Regions from separate parts of the Rheinheimera fenheensis genome, predicted to be linked through region 2. Evidence: predicted binding sites of a transcription regulator. Region 2 holds the regulator's gene; the other holds the start of a gene.
What was found. The regulator FliA, encoded in region 2, starts transcription of late flagellar genes. The targets are predictions, from matches to a motif close to GCTAAAGTTNNNNNNNNNNCNGCCGATA.
Positions count from the first base shown of each region.

Region 1: a site for FliA is predicted at 4,203-4,230, ahead of ABGI61_RS06730 (DUF5610 domain-containing protein). Genes of this name have one in related genera too.

Region 1 is NZ_JBDPJM010000003.1:253,211-261,601, forward strand. Features, by position in the region: gene ABGI61_RS06710 (efflux RND transporter permease subunit) at 1-258, shown strand, start outside; gene ABGI61_RS06715 (Nramp family divalent metal transporter) at 327-1,580, shown strand; gene ABGI61_RS06720 (DUF3718 domain-containing protein) at 1,653-2,009, opposite strand; gene paeA (polyamine export protein PaeA) at 2,192-3,517, shown strand; gene ABGI61_RS06730 (DUF5610 domain-containing protein) at 3,514-4,131, opposite strand; gene ABGI61_RS06735 (TonB-dependent receptor) at 4,380-6,584, shown strand; gene ABGI61_RS06740 (MFS transporter) at 6,702-7,892, shown strand; gene ABGI61_RS06745 (pseudouridine synthase) at 7,845-8,391, opposite strand, start outside.
Region 2 is NZ_JBDPJM010000004.1:100,695-109,085, forward strand. Features, by position in the region: gene ABGI61_RS07775 (ParA family protein) at 1-381, opposite strand, end outside; gene ABGI61_RS07780 (flagellar motor protein MotB) at 383-1,366, opposite strand; gene ABGI61_RS07785 (flagellar motor protein) at 1,370-2,113, opposite strand; gene ABGI61_RS07790 (protein-glutamate methylesterase/protein-glutamine glutaminase) at 2,106-3,266, opposite strand; gene ABGI61_RS07795 (chemotaxis protein CheA) at 3,279-5,492, opposite strand; gene ABGI61_RS07800 (protein phosphatase CheZ) at 5,508-6,260, opposite strand; gene cheY (chemotaxis response regulator CheY) at 6,286-6,657, opposite strand; gene ABGI61_RS07810 (RNA polymerase sigma factor FliA) at 6,710-7,429, opposite strand; gene ABGI61_RS07815 (MinD/ParA family protein) at 7,426-8,304, opposite strand; gene flhF (flagellar biosynthesis GTPase FlhF) at 8,297-8,391, opposite strand, start outside.

The DNA.
Region 1 (8,391 bases), on a different contig from region 2:
TCACTGGCGTTTATCTTAGGTGTAGTACCACTGGCGCTCAGTAGCGGTGCCGGCGCCGGTGCGCGCCACAGTGTTGGTACCGGTGTAATGGGCGGTATGATGGCAGCCACCTTTCTGGCGGTGTTTGTGGTGCCGCTGTTTTTCTTCTGGTTAACCGAGCGACGCCTGCGCGAAACGCGCACTAAGCAGCAGTTAGCCGAGGAAATTGCCCAGCAGCACCGGCGTGAGCAGCTGGATACTAAAGAGGGCTTATTGTAAAAGCCACTTGCCCTGATGGCGCTGCCTTGTGCTAAGGTAGCGCCATGTCTGCTTGTTAACCACTATTGATGACAACAAAAAGCTCCCGTTTTGGCCCGGCAGCGCTGGTAACCGCCGCTTTTATTGGCCCCGGCACGGTGATCACTGCTTCGCTGGCTGGTGCCAACTTTGGCTATGCCTTGTTATGGGCGCTGCTATTTTCGGTAGTTGCGACCACGATTCTACAGGAAATGGCGGCGCGCTTAGGTATCGTCACCGGCCAGGGGCTGGGAGAAAACCTGCGAACCCTAGTGACACAGCCGCTGCTGCGCTGGCCGCTGTTGCTGTTAGTTATTGCGGCTATTGTCATTGGCAATAGCGCTTATCAGGGCGGTAATATCAGCGGGGCGGCATTGGGCGCCGATGCACTGTTTGGCCATATCAGTGTTATCCGCCACTGGCAGGCGGCCAGCGGCCTCAATCTGTGGGCACTGTTGCTGGGGGTTATCGCCGCCACAGTGCTGTGGTTTGGCCGCTATCAGTGGATAGAGCGCTGTTTAATTGTGCTGGTGCTACTGATGAGCCTGGCGTTTATTGGCACTATGGTGCTGACTAAGCCAGATGTAATGGCTTTGCTAAATGGCATGTTTTTGCTGAAGCTGCCTGCCGGGGCGACACTAACCGTAATTGCGTTGATTGGCACAACCGTGGTGCCGTATTCGTTATTTTTGCATGCGGCCAGCGCGGCACAAAAATGGCCGAAAGCGCGGCTTGATACGCCAATGGCACTTAGCGCTGCACGGGCTGATATTGCAATGGCGATACCGCTTGGCGGTCTGATCTCCATTGCGATAGTGTCCACTGCGGCTGCGGCCTTTTTTGGCAGCGGCCAGCAACTGGAGAATGTTAGTCAGCTGGCACAGAGTTTAATGCCGTTATTTGGTAATGCCGCTACCTGGTGTTTAGCATTGGGTTTGCTGGCAGCAGGTTTATCATCGGCCATTACCGCCCCTTTAGCCGCCGCCTATGCGTTGGCGGGCATTTTAGGTAAGCCGCTGGATTTGACCCAGCCGCTGTTTCGTTTAACCTGGCTGCTTATTATCATTTGCGGTGTGCTGCTGGCATCACTGGGTATTCGTCCTGTGCAGGTGATTTGGTTCGCGCAGGTGGCGAATGGCATTTTACTGCCGCTGATTTGCTGTTGCTTATTACTGGCGATGAACCATGCAGTGCTGGGGCAATACAAAAACAACCGTTGGCAGAATGTACTGGGTAGCATAGTGCTGTTAATAAGCCTGGTATTAAGCGGTCGTAGCCTGGCGCTGGCCTTTGCGCTAATCTGACTCGCCGAAAAGCTAGCGTTACGGCTGCAATATATCATCTTTGCAGCCATAACTTTTATGACAACACGTTTATTACTGGCCAATACGGGCGCGTATTTCGTTTACCAAGGGCGAAGCGCTAAAGCCGTTACTGTTTGCCCAGCTGTCATAATCAAACTCGGCCAGGGTTTTTGCCGGCATTTGCTTGATGATAAAAGTACCGGACTCGTAGGCATCACTGCGAACGGCAAATTGCAGCAGGTTGTCGTTGTCACATTTTAGGCTGTCAAAGATTTTACGGACGTTTAGTTTGTTATCGGTCAGGGTTTTACGCAGCTGATTCCGGTTGTCGTCTTTTACATAACCGCAGATACTGCTGAATAACTGATCATCAGCCAGCGCTGGTGCGCTTAGCAATAACGCCATAACGGGAACGAGCAAAGTTTTCATAGTGCCTCCGGGGCAGGGGGGGATTATCGTCTGAAGTATAGTGTGGCTTTAGGTTATTGCGCTGGCCAGACGATATTTTTTCGCTGAATATTTTCAGCACCTTAGCAGGTTTCGTCATCTAACAGCGCTATACTGGCAGCTGTTATGAGCCGCTTTGGCGGCGCAGTTTTACGGGAGTAAATATGACCACGCTGGAATATATGTTGCTAATGCTGTTATTAGTGGCGGGCAGCGCGTTTTTTTCAGTATCTGAAATTGCGCTGGCGGCATCGCGCAAAATGCGCTTGCGGCTGATGGCCAGTGAAGGCAATGCCAACGCTGAGAAAGTACTGGCGCTACAAGAGCATCCGGGCAACTTTTTTACCATAGTGCAAATTGGCTTAAATGCGGTGGCAATTCTGGGCGGTATTTTGGGCGAGTCCGCCTTTACGCCTTATTTCAGCGCTTTATTGGCGCTGATGTTTAACGGCAGCTGGGTGAGCAGTGCCGGTTTTGCTTTATCGGTGTTTTTTGTCACCTCGTTGTTTATTTTGTTTGCCGACTTAATGCCTAAGCGGCTGGCAATGATAGCACCGGAGAAAATTGCCACCCGGGTGGTCAACCCAATGCTGCTGTTAATTACGTTGTTGAAGCCCTTTGTCTGGTTGTTTAACGGCTTAGCTAACTGGTTTTTCAGCCTGTTTAACGTGCCAACCATGCGAAAAGACGACATTACGCCAGACGATATTATTGCCATGATGGAAGCCGGTGCTCAGGCGGGGGTGCTGCAAGAGCATGAACATCAGTTACTGGAAAACGTATTTGATATGGAATCGCGCACGGTAACGTCGGCAATGACAGCGCGTGAAAGCCTGATCTTTTTCACTCTGGATGAAACACAGGACAATATCAAAACCAAGCTGGCGGAACACCCGCATGCCAAGTTTTTGGTAGTGGATGGTGTGCTGGATAAGGTCGTGGGCTATGTCGATACCCGCGATATTCTGATGCAGGTACTGCATAACCAACCGATTTCGCTGAAAAAAGAAGGCATAGTGCGCTCGCCGCTGATCATCCCCGATACCTTGTCATTATATGAAGTGCTGGAGCATTTTAAGTCGGCTGGTGTCGATTTTGCCATCATCATGAACGAGTATGCGCTGGTGGTCGGCATTATTACGCTCAAAGACGTAATGAGTATTGTGATGGGCGAGCTGGTCAGCTCTGAAGAAGAGCAAATTGTGGCGCGTGATGCCAACTCCTGGCTGGTAGAGGGGTTAACGCCGCTGCAGGATGTGATGCGGGTGCTGGATATCGACAGTTTTCCCAGTCCGGAAAACTACGAAACTATAGCCGGCTTTATGATGTACAGCCTGCGCAAAATTCCGAAACGCACCGACTTTGTGCTGCACGGTGGCTATAAGTTTGAGGTGGTAGATATCGACAGCTACAAGATTGATCAGCTGCTGGTCACCCGGCTACATAATGGCGAAACGGCCGACAAGGCAAAAGAGCACAGCACGGTTTAAACCGTGCTGTTGTTGCTGACATTGCTTGTGGTGTCAGCGTCTTGATTGTTACCCGCAAGCTCGAGCATTTTTTCGCGGAAGTTATTTAGCCCCTGCAGCACCAGGCTGTAGGTTTTATCAACCCCGCTTTCTACTTCGCCTTCATACACTTTTAAGCCTTTTAATATATCTTTGGCATCGGCAAAACCTTTATCGATACCGCCACCGATAATGCTAAGAAAATTATTCAGGTTCTCTTCTTCGCTTTTGTCTGGGTTTAGCTCTTTATAGCGGCCATAAAAGCCCGTGGCAAAAGACACAATCCGCTCTGCCGTAGCCTCTGGCGAGGTATCTATGCCGCTGTCGTAAATCTTTTGCGCGGCGTTTTCGCCCATCACAGGCTCAAGCTCGGTATTAATGCCTTCCAGCGCGGTTTTGTATAGCAGGCTTAACGAGTCATTATTGCTGCGTAGTGACACCTGCTCATTGGCTTTTAAAATGGCCGTGTTTTGTACCTGTCGGGCTTGCTCTCTTACATTACGAGGATCGTCTGATTTTGCTGGTGCATTATTACTTTTGGCGGGCTGGTTTACCGCTGTGCTACCGGCGGATGTATTTGAGGAAGATATCGCCATGATGCTGCTCCTGATTCTGGCCGACATGACTGGCACCGACATAACGTGCATAAGTATAGTCGTTTCACGGTTATCGGCAGCAGAGGTTAAAACTTTAGGTGGTGCTGAAAATATTTTTTTAATGCTGAATAGATACAGATTTAAACACATAAAAAGATAACCTGGGCTGCTTAGCGTGTTAGCAGGATCAGATATACTATTGCGACGCTGGGAAGCCGCCCGGTGAAATGTTTTGTGGAGAGACGACATTGAATAGCAAAAACAACAATTCAGTACACAAACTGACTACGTCGCTAAGTTTATTAACCCTTGCTTTAAGTGGTGTGCTGTCTGGCTCTGTGCTGGCGCAACAAGCTACTGAGAGTGCTGAAGATACAAGCAAAATAGAAAAAATCACCGTTACCGCAACCAAACGGGCGCAGGTAATTTATGAAGTGCCGGTGGCAATCAGCGCTTTTAGCGGTGATGCGCTGGCTGAGCAGGGCATTACAGATTTAACCGATGTGGGTAAGTTTGTGCCAAACCTTAACGTTACCGGTTTCTCCGCAGGCCATACTTCATCGGCTAACCCGTTCATTCGCGGCATTGGTTTGCAGGATCACCTGATCACGACTGATCCTGGTGTTAGCGTTTATGTCGATGGGGTATACCTTGGCCGTCAGGTTGGGCAAAACTGGAACCTGAATAATATCGAACGTGTTGAAGTATTGCGCGGCCCACAAGGCACACTCTATGGCCGTAACTCTATTGGTGGTGCGATAAATATTATTACCAAGCAGCCGGACCAAACCACGCTACGAAAGGTAACCTTACAAGCCGGTAGCCGTGGCCGTGTTAAAGGCGATGTGTTTGTTAATGCAGGCCTGACAGAAGAGGTGTCATTTAACGTCAATGCCGGTTACAACAGGCGCGATGGCTTGGGTAAGTTTATTAACGTACCTGATGCAAAATATGACGTCGGTGAAACAGAAGATACGTATGGTCGTTTGTCGGTAAAATTTGCACCGAACAAAGACTTTAGCCTGGTACTGACGGCCGATGCAAACGATGGTGAAGGTGGTTTGCGGCCTTACACGACATTAATTGACGAAGTGCCAACGGGTGCTTACTACACCGGTGAGCGGTTTGGCTCGCCATTGCCATCTGGCCCACTGCGCAATACCGATGTCGCGGCTAACCCCTATGACAACGCTACCGGCACCAAAGAAGTTACCGAAGTAAGCAACCAGGCTGACGGCATTTCGTTAACCGCAGATTGGAACTTTAGTGATAACTTATCTACCCGCGCTATTATCAGCCGTCGCTCGTCTGAGTACAAAGCTGGCCTGGATGATGACGGCACTATTTACGCGCTGGACCATTATCCAGAGCGGGGGGAAGCTGATCAAACGTCAGCCGAGCTGCAGTTAAACGGTTACTTTGGCGACTTTGATTTTGTCTCTGGCTTGTATTGGTTTAAGGAAGAAGGCAGCAACCGTCAGGGCGAGGATTCCCGCTTTAATGCTGGTGTAAACCTGTTAGAACTGGATCAAGAGGCAACCAGTCGCGCGGTGTTTGTCAATGTAGGCTATAACCTGACCGACGATCTACGCATCGCCGGTGGTGTGCGCTATAACAAGGACAAAAAGTCGGCGGTGGCAAATGTCGGTATTGGTCCTTTTGCCGCAGAAGATGATTGGAGCCAAGTAAGCTTTGATTTGTCGGCAAATTATCGCCTGGACAATGGCATGAACCTGTATGGTAGCGTTCAAAGTGGTTATCAGTCAGGGCAGTTCCCGGCGCGGCCTTACTGTTTATTCGGCAACCCAGCGTGTTTTGTAGCGTCGGATAACATTACTGCAGTTAACTACGAAGTTGGTGTAAAAGGCCAGGTAACCAGCGATATCAGCATGAGTATCGCGTTATTTAATACCGAATATGATGATTTGCCCTATCAGGTAAGTACAACGGCAGTGGGCGGTTTTAATACCACCAATCTGGTGGTAAAACAGCGCTCTCGGGGAGTTGAGTGGGAAAGCACGGTTTACGTTACCGATGGCTTTAAATTGCATACCAGCTTAGGTTATATCGATGTTGATGTGGATGAGCAGGATGGCGTGAAACCGGTAGCGCCATTAACACCAGAGCTGACAGCCTCTATCAGCCCATCTTATGAATTTGTGCTGGAAAATGGCAGCATGATAACCACGCGAATCGACTACTCCTACCGCGGTGAGATGTACGGTGAGCCAAGTTCTGATCCAGGCCGATTAACACTGATTGATAACCGTGAATTAGTTAATATGGATATCAGCTATGTGCCTGCCGATGCCAATTGGACAGTAGCGCTGTATGGCCAGAATATTTTTGATAAGCGTTATGACAACGCCCGCTTAAATACCGGCGACTATATTCTGCGTATTATGAGCAATGATGCCAGTGAGTTTGGTGTACGTTACAGCCTGAAGTTCTGATAGCCTAACACATGATACAAAAAGCGGCCTGAGTGCCGCTTTTTTATTGTGCTGAAGCACTTAATTGACGTTGGTTTCGTTTATAATGCAGCCATTTTAAACAAAGGCTGCGTAGCGTTGATAGAGTATAAAAGTCCGGCATTTTATCGCGCCACCTTCGCATTATGTTTGGCTGCTGTGGTGGTATTTGCCAATTTACACTTACTACAGCCGCTATTGCCCGAGCTTAGCCGGCAGTTTTCGCTTACACCTTTGCAAGCTAACTGGGCCTATGCCGCGGGTACTTTGTGCCTTGGGGTGTCTTTACTGATTTATGCTGCTCTGTCAGACGCCTGGGGGCGAAAAAAGCTATTAGTCATAACGCTTTGTGGGATGACGCTATCAACAGTGGCGCTGACTCAGGTTGAAAGCTTTAGCTCACTTATCCTGTTTCGTTCGTTACAAGGTTTCTTTCTTGGCGGCCTGCCAGCAATCGCTATCGCCTATATGGGCGAGGAGTACAGCAAGCCAGCGCTGGTCGCGGCGGTGGGGTATTACATCAGTGCCAATTCGCTGGGTGGTATTAGTGGCCGCTTGATGGCCGGCGCTTTGGCTGATATTGGCCATTGGCAATGGGTGTTCTGGCCTATGGCGCTATTAGGCGTAATAAGCTGTTACCTTATCTGGCGTGATTTACCTGTTGCTGCCCGTTTTAATGCTAAGCCTTTTCGTATAGCCGATGCCGTTAGCAATAATCTGTTTCATCTGCGCCAGCCGTTACTACTGCTGACTTACCTGATTGGCGGCTTAAACTTTTTTATATTTCTCAATCAATACACCTATATCGCTTTTGTTCTGTCAGATGCACCTTATCAGCTCTCCAGTTTCTGGATTGGCTTGCTGTTTGTCAGTTATTTTACCGGCACCATAGGTTCTGCCTTATCCGGTAAATTAGCGCAGCGCATGCCGGTGCCTCTGGGTATGGCGCTCGGCGTCATCATTTTAATGCTGGGTACCTGTTTAACGTTAAGTTGCCAGCTTTGGCTTATTGTCAGTGGTTTTTTTATTAATGCCTTTGGTTTTTTCCTCACCCACTCACTGGCTAGCAGCTGGGTAACACAGTGTGCAGAAAAAGCCAAAGCCAGTGCCAGTGCGCTATATCTGGTGTTTTATTATGTCGGTGCCAGTACCGGCAGTTTGTATCTGCAACCGTTTTGGCAGTGGTTGCACTGGCGCGGTGTGGTTGTTGGCGCTTTATTGATGTACGGCGTTACGCTGATGCTATGCCTCTGGCTGTATGTTATCGCTAAGCGCAAGCAGCGTGGATAGTTCGTCTGCGCGAAGATCCCGCAGCTCACCCGCAGCTAGATCGCCAAGCAGCAGGTTATGAATGCGATAACGCTGCAGTTTGAGCACCTTTAAGTCCACTGCTTTGCACATATAACGAATTTGTCGATGTAGGCCTTGGGTTAGCGTGATATCAAAAATGTGTTCACCGGTTTGTATCACAGGGCAGGGCCGGGAGTGGTATTGCGTCGCGCCCAACTGCCAGCTTACGCCAGAGGCTAACTTCTCAATATGTTCTGCGGTTAATGTCTTGTCGGTTTGTACCTGATAGGCTTTTTCATGATAAAAGCTTGGGTGCATAAGGCGCTGACACAGGGCGCCATCATTTGTTAGCAACAATAAACCCGACGAGTCTTTATCTAAGCGACCAACGGCAAATAGGCGTTGTGGTAAGGTGCGCAGCAGCTGATAAAGACTAGATGGATCCTCGGGTCTGTTATTGCAATCGACGCCCACAGGTTTGTGATATGCCAGATACTGC
Region 2 (8,391 bases):
CAGGACATAGTCATATTCTTTGCTGATTTTTTGCAACGCTTTTTTCAGCATCAATCCCATACCACCTTTATTGCCTAAAGTGCGGTCCAGGGTTGCTAATGACATGGAGGATGGCAGTATATCCAGGTTTGCCATACCGCTTGGACACAGTGCCTGTAGAATTTCTTCGCTGCGAATATCTTTGCCACGGATAAAAATGTCGTACACGCTCACTTCAAGCTCTTCAGCGTCTATGCCAAAATAATAGGTCAGCGATGCGTGCGGATCAGTGTCGACCAGCAGCACTTTATACCCACGCTGTGCCAGCAGGCCACCCAGCGTAACAGTGGTAGTGGTTTTGCCTACCCCACCTTTTTGATTAGCAACGGTCCAAATAACCACGTTAGGGTTCCTGTTGTTTTTCTGGCTCGGCATCGGGGTTGTCTTCACGGGTAGTAATACGAATACCCCCGCCCGGCAGCGCAATAACCCTGATACTACCATCTTGCTGTGACACTTGCTCTAATTGCTGTTGCAAGGCTTCGCTGGCTGCGGCATCGTCCTGGCTAACGGCTGCAGCATCTTGCGCTATATAGCCATAACGCGAGATAGCAATTACCACCTTACGGTTAGCCGCACGGCCCTGAGGACTGTCGTTAGGCGTAAAGGGGTAGTACTGGCCATAACCTTCTATTGCCATGCGCTGTGGGGCAGTGCCCAGCCGTTCCAGTAGACGTAATACCGAGGTAGCACGGCTCACCGACAACTCCCAGTTAGACGCGAATAGCTCGTTGTTTATCGGTTGATCGTCGGTGTAACCGCGCACGCGAATGTAGTTATTAATCGGGTTAATAATGCGGGTAATTTCTGCCAGCAGTGTTTGCGCTGACGAAGTGGTAGTGGCGCTGCCACTGGCGAACAACAAACCGCTGCTAAGCTCAATACTGAGCCAGTTATCATCTTGCTGTACCTTGGCTAACCCCTGTTCCAATAGATTAGCCAGCGCTTTTCTAAGCTGTTGTTCAACTGATTGTAACGGGCTACCCAGTTGCCGCTCTGACACCTCTGACAAGCGGGTCGCATCAGCAACTAAGGTTGGGCCTTTAGCACTGTCTAACGAACTGCCGTGTAAGTCTAATTCGCTTTGTGGGGCAGGCACCGTCAGCACGGAGTTGCCCGGCAGGCCGGTTCCGGATTGAGCGGGCTTTTCAAACAACTTGGTCAGGCTGTCGGCCAGTACGCTATATTCTTCTTCCTTGATAATTGACATGGCATACAACACGACAAAAAGTGCAAACATCAGGGTCATATAATCAGCGTAAGACACCAGCCAGCGATCCAGCTGCTCTTGCTCTATCTGTTGATGCTGCTGCTTGTGCCGGTACATAGCTTAACCCGGGTGGTAAGCGGCCAGCTTACGCTCTATGTTGCGCGGGTTTTCACCATGAGCAATGGACACCAGACCTTCGACAATCAGCTCATGATACAAGGTGCGTTGTTGCACCAGACTTTTTAACTTGTTGCCCACAGGGATGTAGATAAGGTTGGCAAAACCGACGCCGTAAATAGTAGCAACAAAGGCCGTAGCAATGCCCATACCCAAGAGTTGCGGTTCCGAAATATTGGCCATGGCTTGAATTAACCCAAGCACGGCACCTACTATACCGATGGTGGGGCTGTAGCCACCCATGGCATCAAAAATACGCGCCCCACGCAGTAAACGCTCGCGTTCCAGCGTCAGCTCTGCATCCAGAGTGTCTTGTAGCACCTGTGGCTCAACACCATCAACCAGTAAATTAAGCCCTCGGTGTAAAAACGGGTCCTGCTCAGCCAATGCATCATTTTCCAGCGCCAGAAATCCGCTGCCGCGGGCGGCACTGCCCCAGTGCACAATACGCTCGGCAGTGTGGTGTAACGGTAAGGTTGATGGACGAAACACCCAGGGTAACATTTTCAGCCCCAGCACAAACTGATTTAGCGGCGTTTGCAGCATTACCGCGCCCAAGGTACCACCAAACACTATTAAAAAAGCGGGAAAGTGGATTAAGGTGCTTAAACTGCCACCTTCAATGACAAAGCCACCCGCTACCGCCAGCAGCGCTAACACAAAGCCACTTATCGCCAATTTATCCATTGGTCACTTCCGTTATCAGCCGGCTTGCGACATCATTCAGCGCCACTTCCATATCCATCAAGCCGGCGGCTGCTATGGCCTGTGGCATGCCATACACCACACAACTGGCTTCATCCTGCGCCCAAATTCTTGAGCCAGCTTGTTTTAATAACCGTGCCCCCTCGCGGCCATCCGAACCCATACCGGTGAGTACTATCGCCAGCACTTTGTCAGTAAAGGCTTTGGCAGCAGTGGCAAAGGTAATGTCTACACTGGGTTTAAAGGTGATGCGTGGCGAGTCATCTTCTTTGATCCGCAAACGGGCATCGCGCTCATTGCCTTCGATCAACATTTGTTTACCACCCGGTGCCAGGTAAGCCACTCCGGGTCGCAGCACATCGTTATCTTGCGCTTCGCGTACTTCAATCTTGGCCAGCGTATTTAGCCGCTGGGCAAAAGCACCGGTGAAGGCTGCCGGCATATGCTGAATAAGCACTATTGGCAGCGGAAAATCAGCCGGTAAGCTGGTAATAATACGCTGCAGCGCGACTGGTCCGCCGGTGGAGGTGCCAATAGCCACCAGTTTGTAACTTTTGCCGCTGGCACTGTAACGCCCAGCACTGGCAGCCGGTGCCACGCGTTCAGTCAAACGTGGCCGCTCCAGGCTACTGCGGCTCAGCGCCGGGCGCTCGGCAGATTTGCTACTGAGGCTGCTATCAGTATGGGGTAAGGTGTTGTTGCTAAAGGTGCTGCTAAAAGTAGGCCGGCCCAGCTGCCGTTTACGTGCGACCGCCCGCACCCGCTCGCGCAGTAGGGTGCCGGCTTCGTCTTTATCACGGGCAATGTCTTCAAATTTTTTCGGTAAAAAATCGACCGCGCCCGCTTCCAGCGCGTCCAGCGTTGCCTTGGCACCTTCATGCGTTAACGAGGAAAACATCAGAATAGGAACACGTTGCTGCGCCATGATTTCGCGCACTGCAGAGATGCCATCTAACACCGGCATCTCCACATCCATGGTGATGACATCGGGTTTTAATGCCAGGGCTTTATCTACCGCCTCACGACCGTTTATCGCCGTGTCGATAATGCTGATATCGCCATCCTTCGCCAATATTTCCGTTAACCGGCGGCGAAAAAAACTCGAATCATCAACCACTAACACCCTAATCGCCATAATGCTCTCTCTTTAGGCGTGCATTTTATTGAAGCGATCAAACTTAATTTTTGATTTCTTCGCATAATGCTTCAGCAGGTTAGGTACATCCAGTATCAGCGCTATACCACCGTCAGAGGTAATAGTGGCGCCCGCCATACCCGGCGTGCCTTGCAGCAGGGCGTCCAACGGTTTAATTACCACCTCTTCCTGGCCAATCAGCGAGTCAACGACAAAGCCAACTTGCTGGGTGCCAATCTGCACAATTACCACATGGCCCTGCTCACGACGGCGTTTTTTATCTGAGCCTTTGACCAGCCAGTGCTCGAGGAAAAACAGCGGTATGGCTTTGTTGCGCACCACCACTGTTAACTGACCATCCACCACGTTGGTTTTATTTAGGTCCAGATGGAATATTTCACTGACACCCGCCAGCGGCAGGGCAAAGGTTTGTTTGCCGACTACCACCATTAAGGTTGGCAGTATTGCCAGCGTCAGCGGCACCTTAATCTCCAGTAAAGTGCCCTCACCCATTTTCGAGTGAATATGCACAGTACCGTTAAGCTGGGTAATTTTGGTTTTCACCACATCCATGCCGACACCGCGGCCGGATATATCGGAGATTTGCTCCTTGGTGGAAAAGCCTGGCGCAAAAATGAGGTTAAAGGCTTCCGTATCCGACATCCGTGCAGCAGCATCAGTATCCAGAATGCCCCGCTTAATAGCGATGCCTTTTAGCTTTTCCGGGTCCATACCCGCACCATCATCGTGGATGGTCAGCAATATATGGTCACCGGCCTGCGCCGCAGCGAGCTTAACCGTACCCGTGCGCTTTTTACCGGCTTTTTGCCGCACTTCCGGCATTTCAATACCGTGGTCGACAGAGTTGCGCACTAAGTGCACCAAAGGATCGGCTAAGGCCTCGACCAGGTTTTTGTCTAAATCGGTTTCTTCGCCTTCCAGTACCAGTTCAATGTCTTTTTGCAGTGAACGGGCTAAATCACGTACCACACGGGGGAAGCGGCCAAATACCTTTTTAATCGGCTGCATGCGGGTTTTCATCACCGCGCCCTGAATATCAGCAGTCACCACATCCAGATTAGAGATGGCTTTGCTCATCTCTTCGTTTTGTACGGTACCGGACAAGCTCACCAAACGGTTACGCACCAACACCAGCTCGCCGACCATATTCATAATTTGGTCCAGCCGCTTGGTGTCAACCCGCACTGTGGTCTCAGCCTGTGCCGCTTGCTGAGCAGCGGCGGCTTTATCTGCAGCAACCGGCGCTGCAGGGGCAGCACTAGGTGCAGGTGCCGGTGCGGCCGCTTTCGGCGCGGCTGCAGGTTCTGCTTTAGCAGGCGTCACAGCGGCAGAGGGGGTAACTGCTGCGGGAGCTTTACCTTTGCCATGTAATTGGTCAAGTAAGGCCTCAAACTCGGCATCGTCAATTTCATCATCGGCTTTGCCACTGCTGGCCTGGCTGTTTGCATTTTTTGTCGGTGTTGCTTTTTCTGCCGGCGCAGCTTTGCCCTCAGCCTTAGCAACAGAGTCTGGTATGAAAGAGCCTTTACCATGCAGTTGATCGAGGATGGCCTCAAACTCATCATCGGTAATATCGTCACCGCCAGCACTGACTTCACTAACAGGGGGGGTGACTGCAGCTGATGAAGCACTGGGTGCTGCTTTTTTGCCGTGAAGCTCATCCATCAAACGGTCAAATTCTTCTTCGGTGATCTCATCGATATCCCCTGATGCCGCTTGCTCTGCTGCCGGTTTAACCTCGGCCGCTGGTGCGGGTGCCGGTGAGGGCGCCACTGGTGCCTGAGTGACGCTAGGTGCCGGAGCAGCAGTGCTGGACTCGGGCTCACTATAATAATGCAGTGCATCAAGAATGGCCTGCGAAGCCGGCGTCAACGGTTGACGGTTTTGCACTTCAACAAACATCGCATTGATGCTGTCTAGTGATTGCAAAATCACGTCCATCAGCTCAGGTGTTACGCGTCGTTTACCGGTGCGCAATATGTCGAATACGTTTTCGGCGCCGTGGCAGGCGTCAACCAGTTCGGTCAGTGACAAAAAGCCGGCACCGCCTTTTACCGTGTGGAAACCACGGAAAATGGCATTAAGCAGGTTGGCATCGTCGGGATTATTTTCCAGTTCTACCAGCTGCTCCTGCAATAACTCGAGGATTTCGCCGGCTTCAACCAGGAAGTCCTGCAGTATATCTTCATCCATATCAAAGCTCATGCAAAGACACCTCTGTTAAAAACCTAAACTGGACAATAAATCGTCAACATCATCCTGACCGCTTACCACATCATCACGCTCAGCCGCATCGATAATCGGGCCTTCCGCTTCGTGGGCTTTGGGTTTGGCTCTGGCGGGCTTAGCTTCAGCCTGCATCATCATGTTGGACTGGCCAAAAGCCGTTAACAAACCAATCAGGCTTTCTTCAACTTCACGCACTAACTCTATTACCCGGCGCAGAATCTGGCCGGTTAAATCCTGATAATCCTGCGCCATCAGTACATCGGTTAACAGCGAATTGAGGGTATTGGAATCACCGTTGGCTTGCTGAAAGAAATCATCCAGCTGATGCACAAGTGCCTTAAATTCACCCAGCTGCAACTGTCGCCGCATAAGCTTTTGCCACTGCGGTTGAATTTTTGCCAGCTGTTGTGAAATTTGATCAGCAATAGGCAGACAGGACTCCACCGCATCCATAGTGCGATTAGCGGCCTGCTCGGTCATGTCAATAACATGATTAAGCCGCTTTTTTGCATCAGGAATATCTTCTTCCAACAGGTTGTTCAGCGAGGGATCTATCTGGAAGTTTTTCAATGAGTCATGCAGCTGACGGGTTAACTTACCGACTTCTGCAAAGAGTTCTGACGAACCTGGTACAGCAAGCTGCTGTACCAGCTGATTAGCGCTGTCGTGCTCTCCCATTTCCAGCAGCTGTACCAGCTCTCTGGCTTGCTCTAGTGAAATTATAGGCGCCGTACTTACGGACATGGCAACGCTCCTTTGTCAGTTACGGTTAGCCTATCCGTTCAAACACTTTAGCTAACTTCTCTTGCAGCGTGGCTGCGGTAAAGGGTTTTACAATATAGCCATTTACCCCGGCCTGCGCCGCAGCAATGATCTGCTCTTTCTTCGCCTCTGCCGTTACCATCAGCACCGGAATATGTTTTAACTTGGCGTCCGCCCGGATGGCGCGCAGCAAGTCGATGCCTTGCATGCCTGGCATGTTCCAGTCAGTTACGACAAAATCGAAGTCGCCGTTTTGTAGCATGGGCAAGGCTGTGCTGCCATCATCTGCTTCAGATACATTGGTAAAGCCAAGGTCACGCAATAGGTTTTTTATTATGCGTCTCATGGTAGAGAAATCGTCTACCACCAGAATTTTCATATTTTTATCCAAAATCCCCTCCGGCGAGATATTACTGTTATCTCAGAATAGGTTACAACCAATCCTGCATTCTGGCTTTTAATCTGACCAATGCCTGACTATGTATTTGACTGATCCGGGACTCACTGACATTCAGCACAGCCCCAATCTCTTTCAAGTTTAGCTCGTCATTATAATACAGCGAAAGCACTAATGCTTCACGCTCAGGTAAACTACTGATTGTTTTTGCTAAATCCTGGTGGAAGCTATCATTTGCCTGTGTTTCATATAAGTGGTCGCAATCTGAATCACCTGAGGTAACCAACACATCTTCTGACACGCCCAGATCTTCAATACCGATAATGCGGCCACTGCTGATATCACTTAACATATGATGGTATTCATCTAAAGATATATCAAGTTTTTCAGCAACTTCAATGTCTTTAACATCACGGCCGTGTATAGCTTCAAGTTCTGCGATGGTCTCTGCTATCAGGCGGGCATTACGATGTACGGAGCGTGGTGTCCAGTCGCCACGGCGCATTTCATCCAGCATAGCGCCCCGGATACGGATGCCGGCGAAGGTTTCAAAACTGGCGCCTTTACTGCCGTCGAAATTTTTTGCCGCTTCAATCAGGCCAATCATGCCAGACTGAATTAAATCATCTACCAGTACGCTGGCCGGTAAACGTGCCATCAAATGATAGGCAATACGTTTTACTAAAGGTGCGTGGCGCTCGACCAGTTGCTGCATATGGTCGACTCCGCCATAGGCTGCAATTTTGCTGTTCACGCCAGCCCCCTGTCTGCCTGTGGTTGAACCAGTTGCTCAAGAAAGAATTCCAGATGGCCGGAGGCAGTCGCCGGCAACGGCCATTTGGCAGCTTTCAGTGCCAGGCTTTTGATCGCCATACTGGCAGCCGTTTTTGGAAAAGCATCAACAAAGGCTTTTTGCTTACGTGCGGCTTTACGCACATTTTCATCATAGGGAATAGTCGCAACCAGCTCCAGATTGACGTCTAAAAAACGGTCTGTGACCCGGGTTAACTTGGCAAACAGCTCCTGGCCTTCTTTTAAACTGCGTACCATATTGGCAACAATTTTAAACTTTTCTACGCCATGATCCCGGCTTAAAATTTTCATCAGCGCATAAGCATCGGTTATCGATGATGGTTCATCACATACCACCACCATCACATCCTGCGAGGCGCGGGAAAAGCTCAGCACCATGTCGGAAATACCGGCGGCCGTATCTACCAGCAGCACATCAACGGGGGTTTTCAGTTCACTGAAGGCTCGGATCAGGCCAGCATGTTCAGCTGGCGCCAATTCGGTCATATTTTGTGAGCCAGAAGTGGCAGGGATAATTTTAATACCAAAGGGGCCGTCGATAATGATGTCATCCAGCTCGACTTCACCAGCCAACACGTGTGACAGGTTTTTTTCAACTCTCAGGCCCAGCATGACATCACAATTGGCCAGGCCCAGATCAGCATCCAGCACCAGTACCCGCTTACCCAGTTGGGCCAGCGACATGGCAAGGTTTAGCGTGACGTTGGTTTTACCCACGCCGCCTTTACCGCCTGTTACTGATATTACTTTTACCATCTGCTTATTCATTTTTCTCAGGCCACTGGCTTGATCATCAATATTTACATGACTATGCATAGGTTCCGTCCGCGCGGCTCATCCCGTCGTTGTACCACTGATGTGCCGTACTACTCTGTGCGATTCGTAATTTCTCTGCCTGCTGCA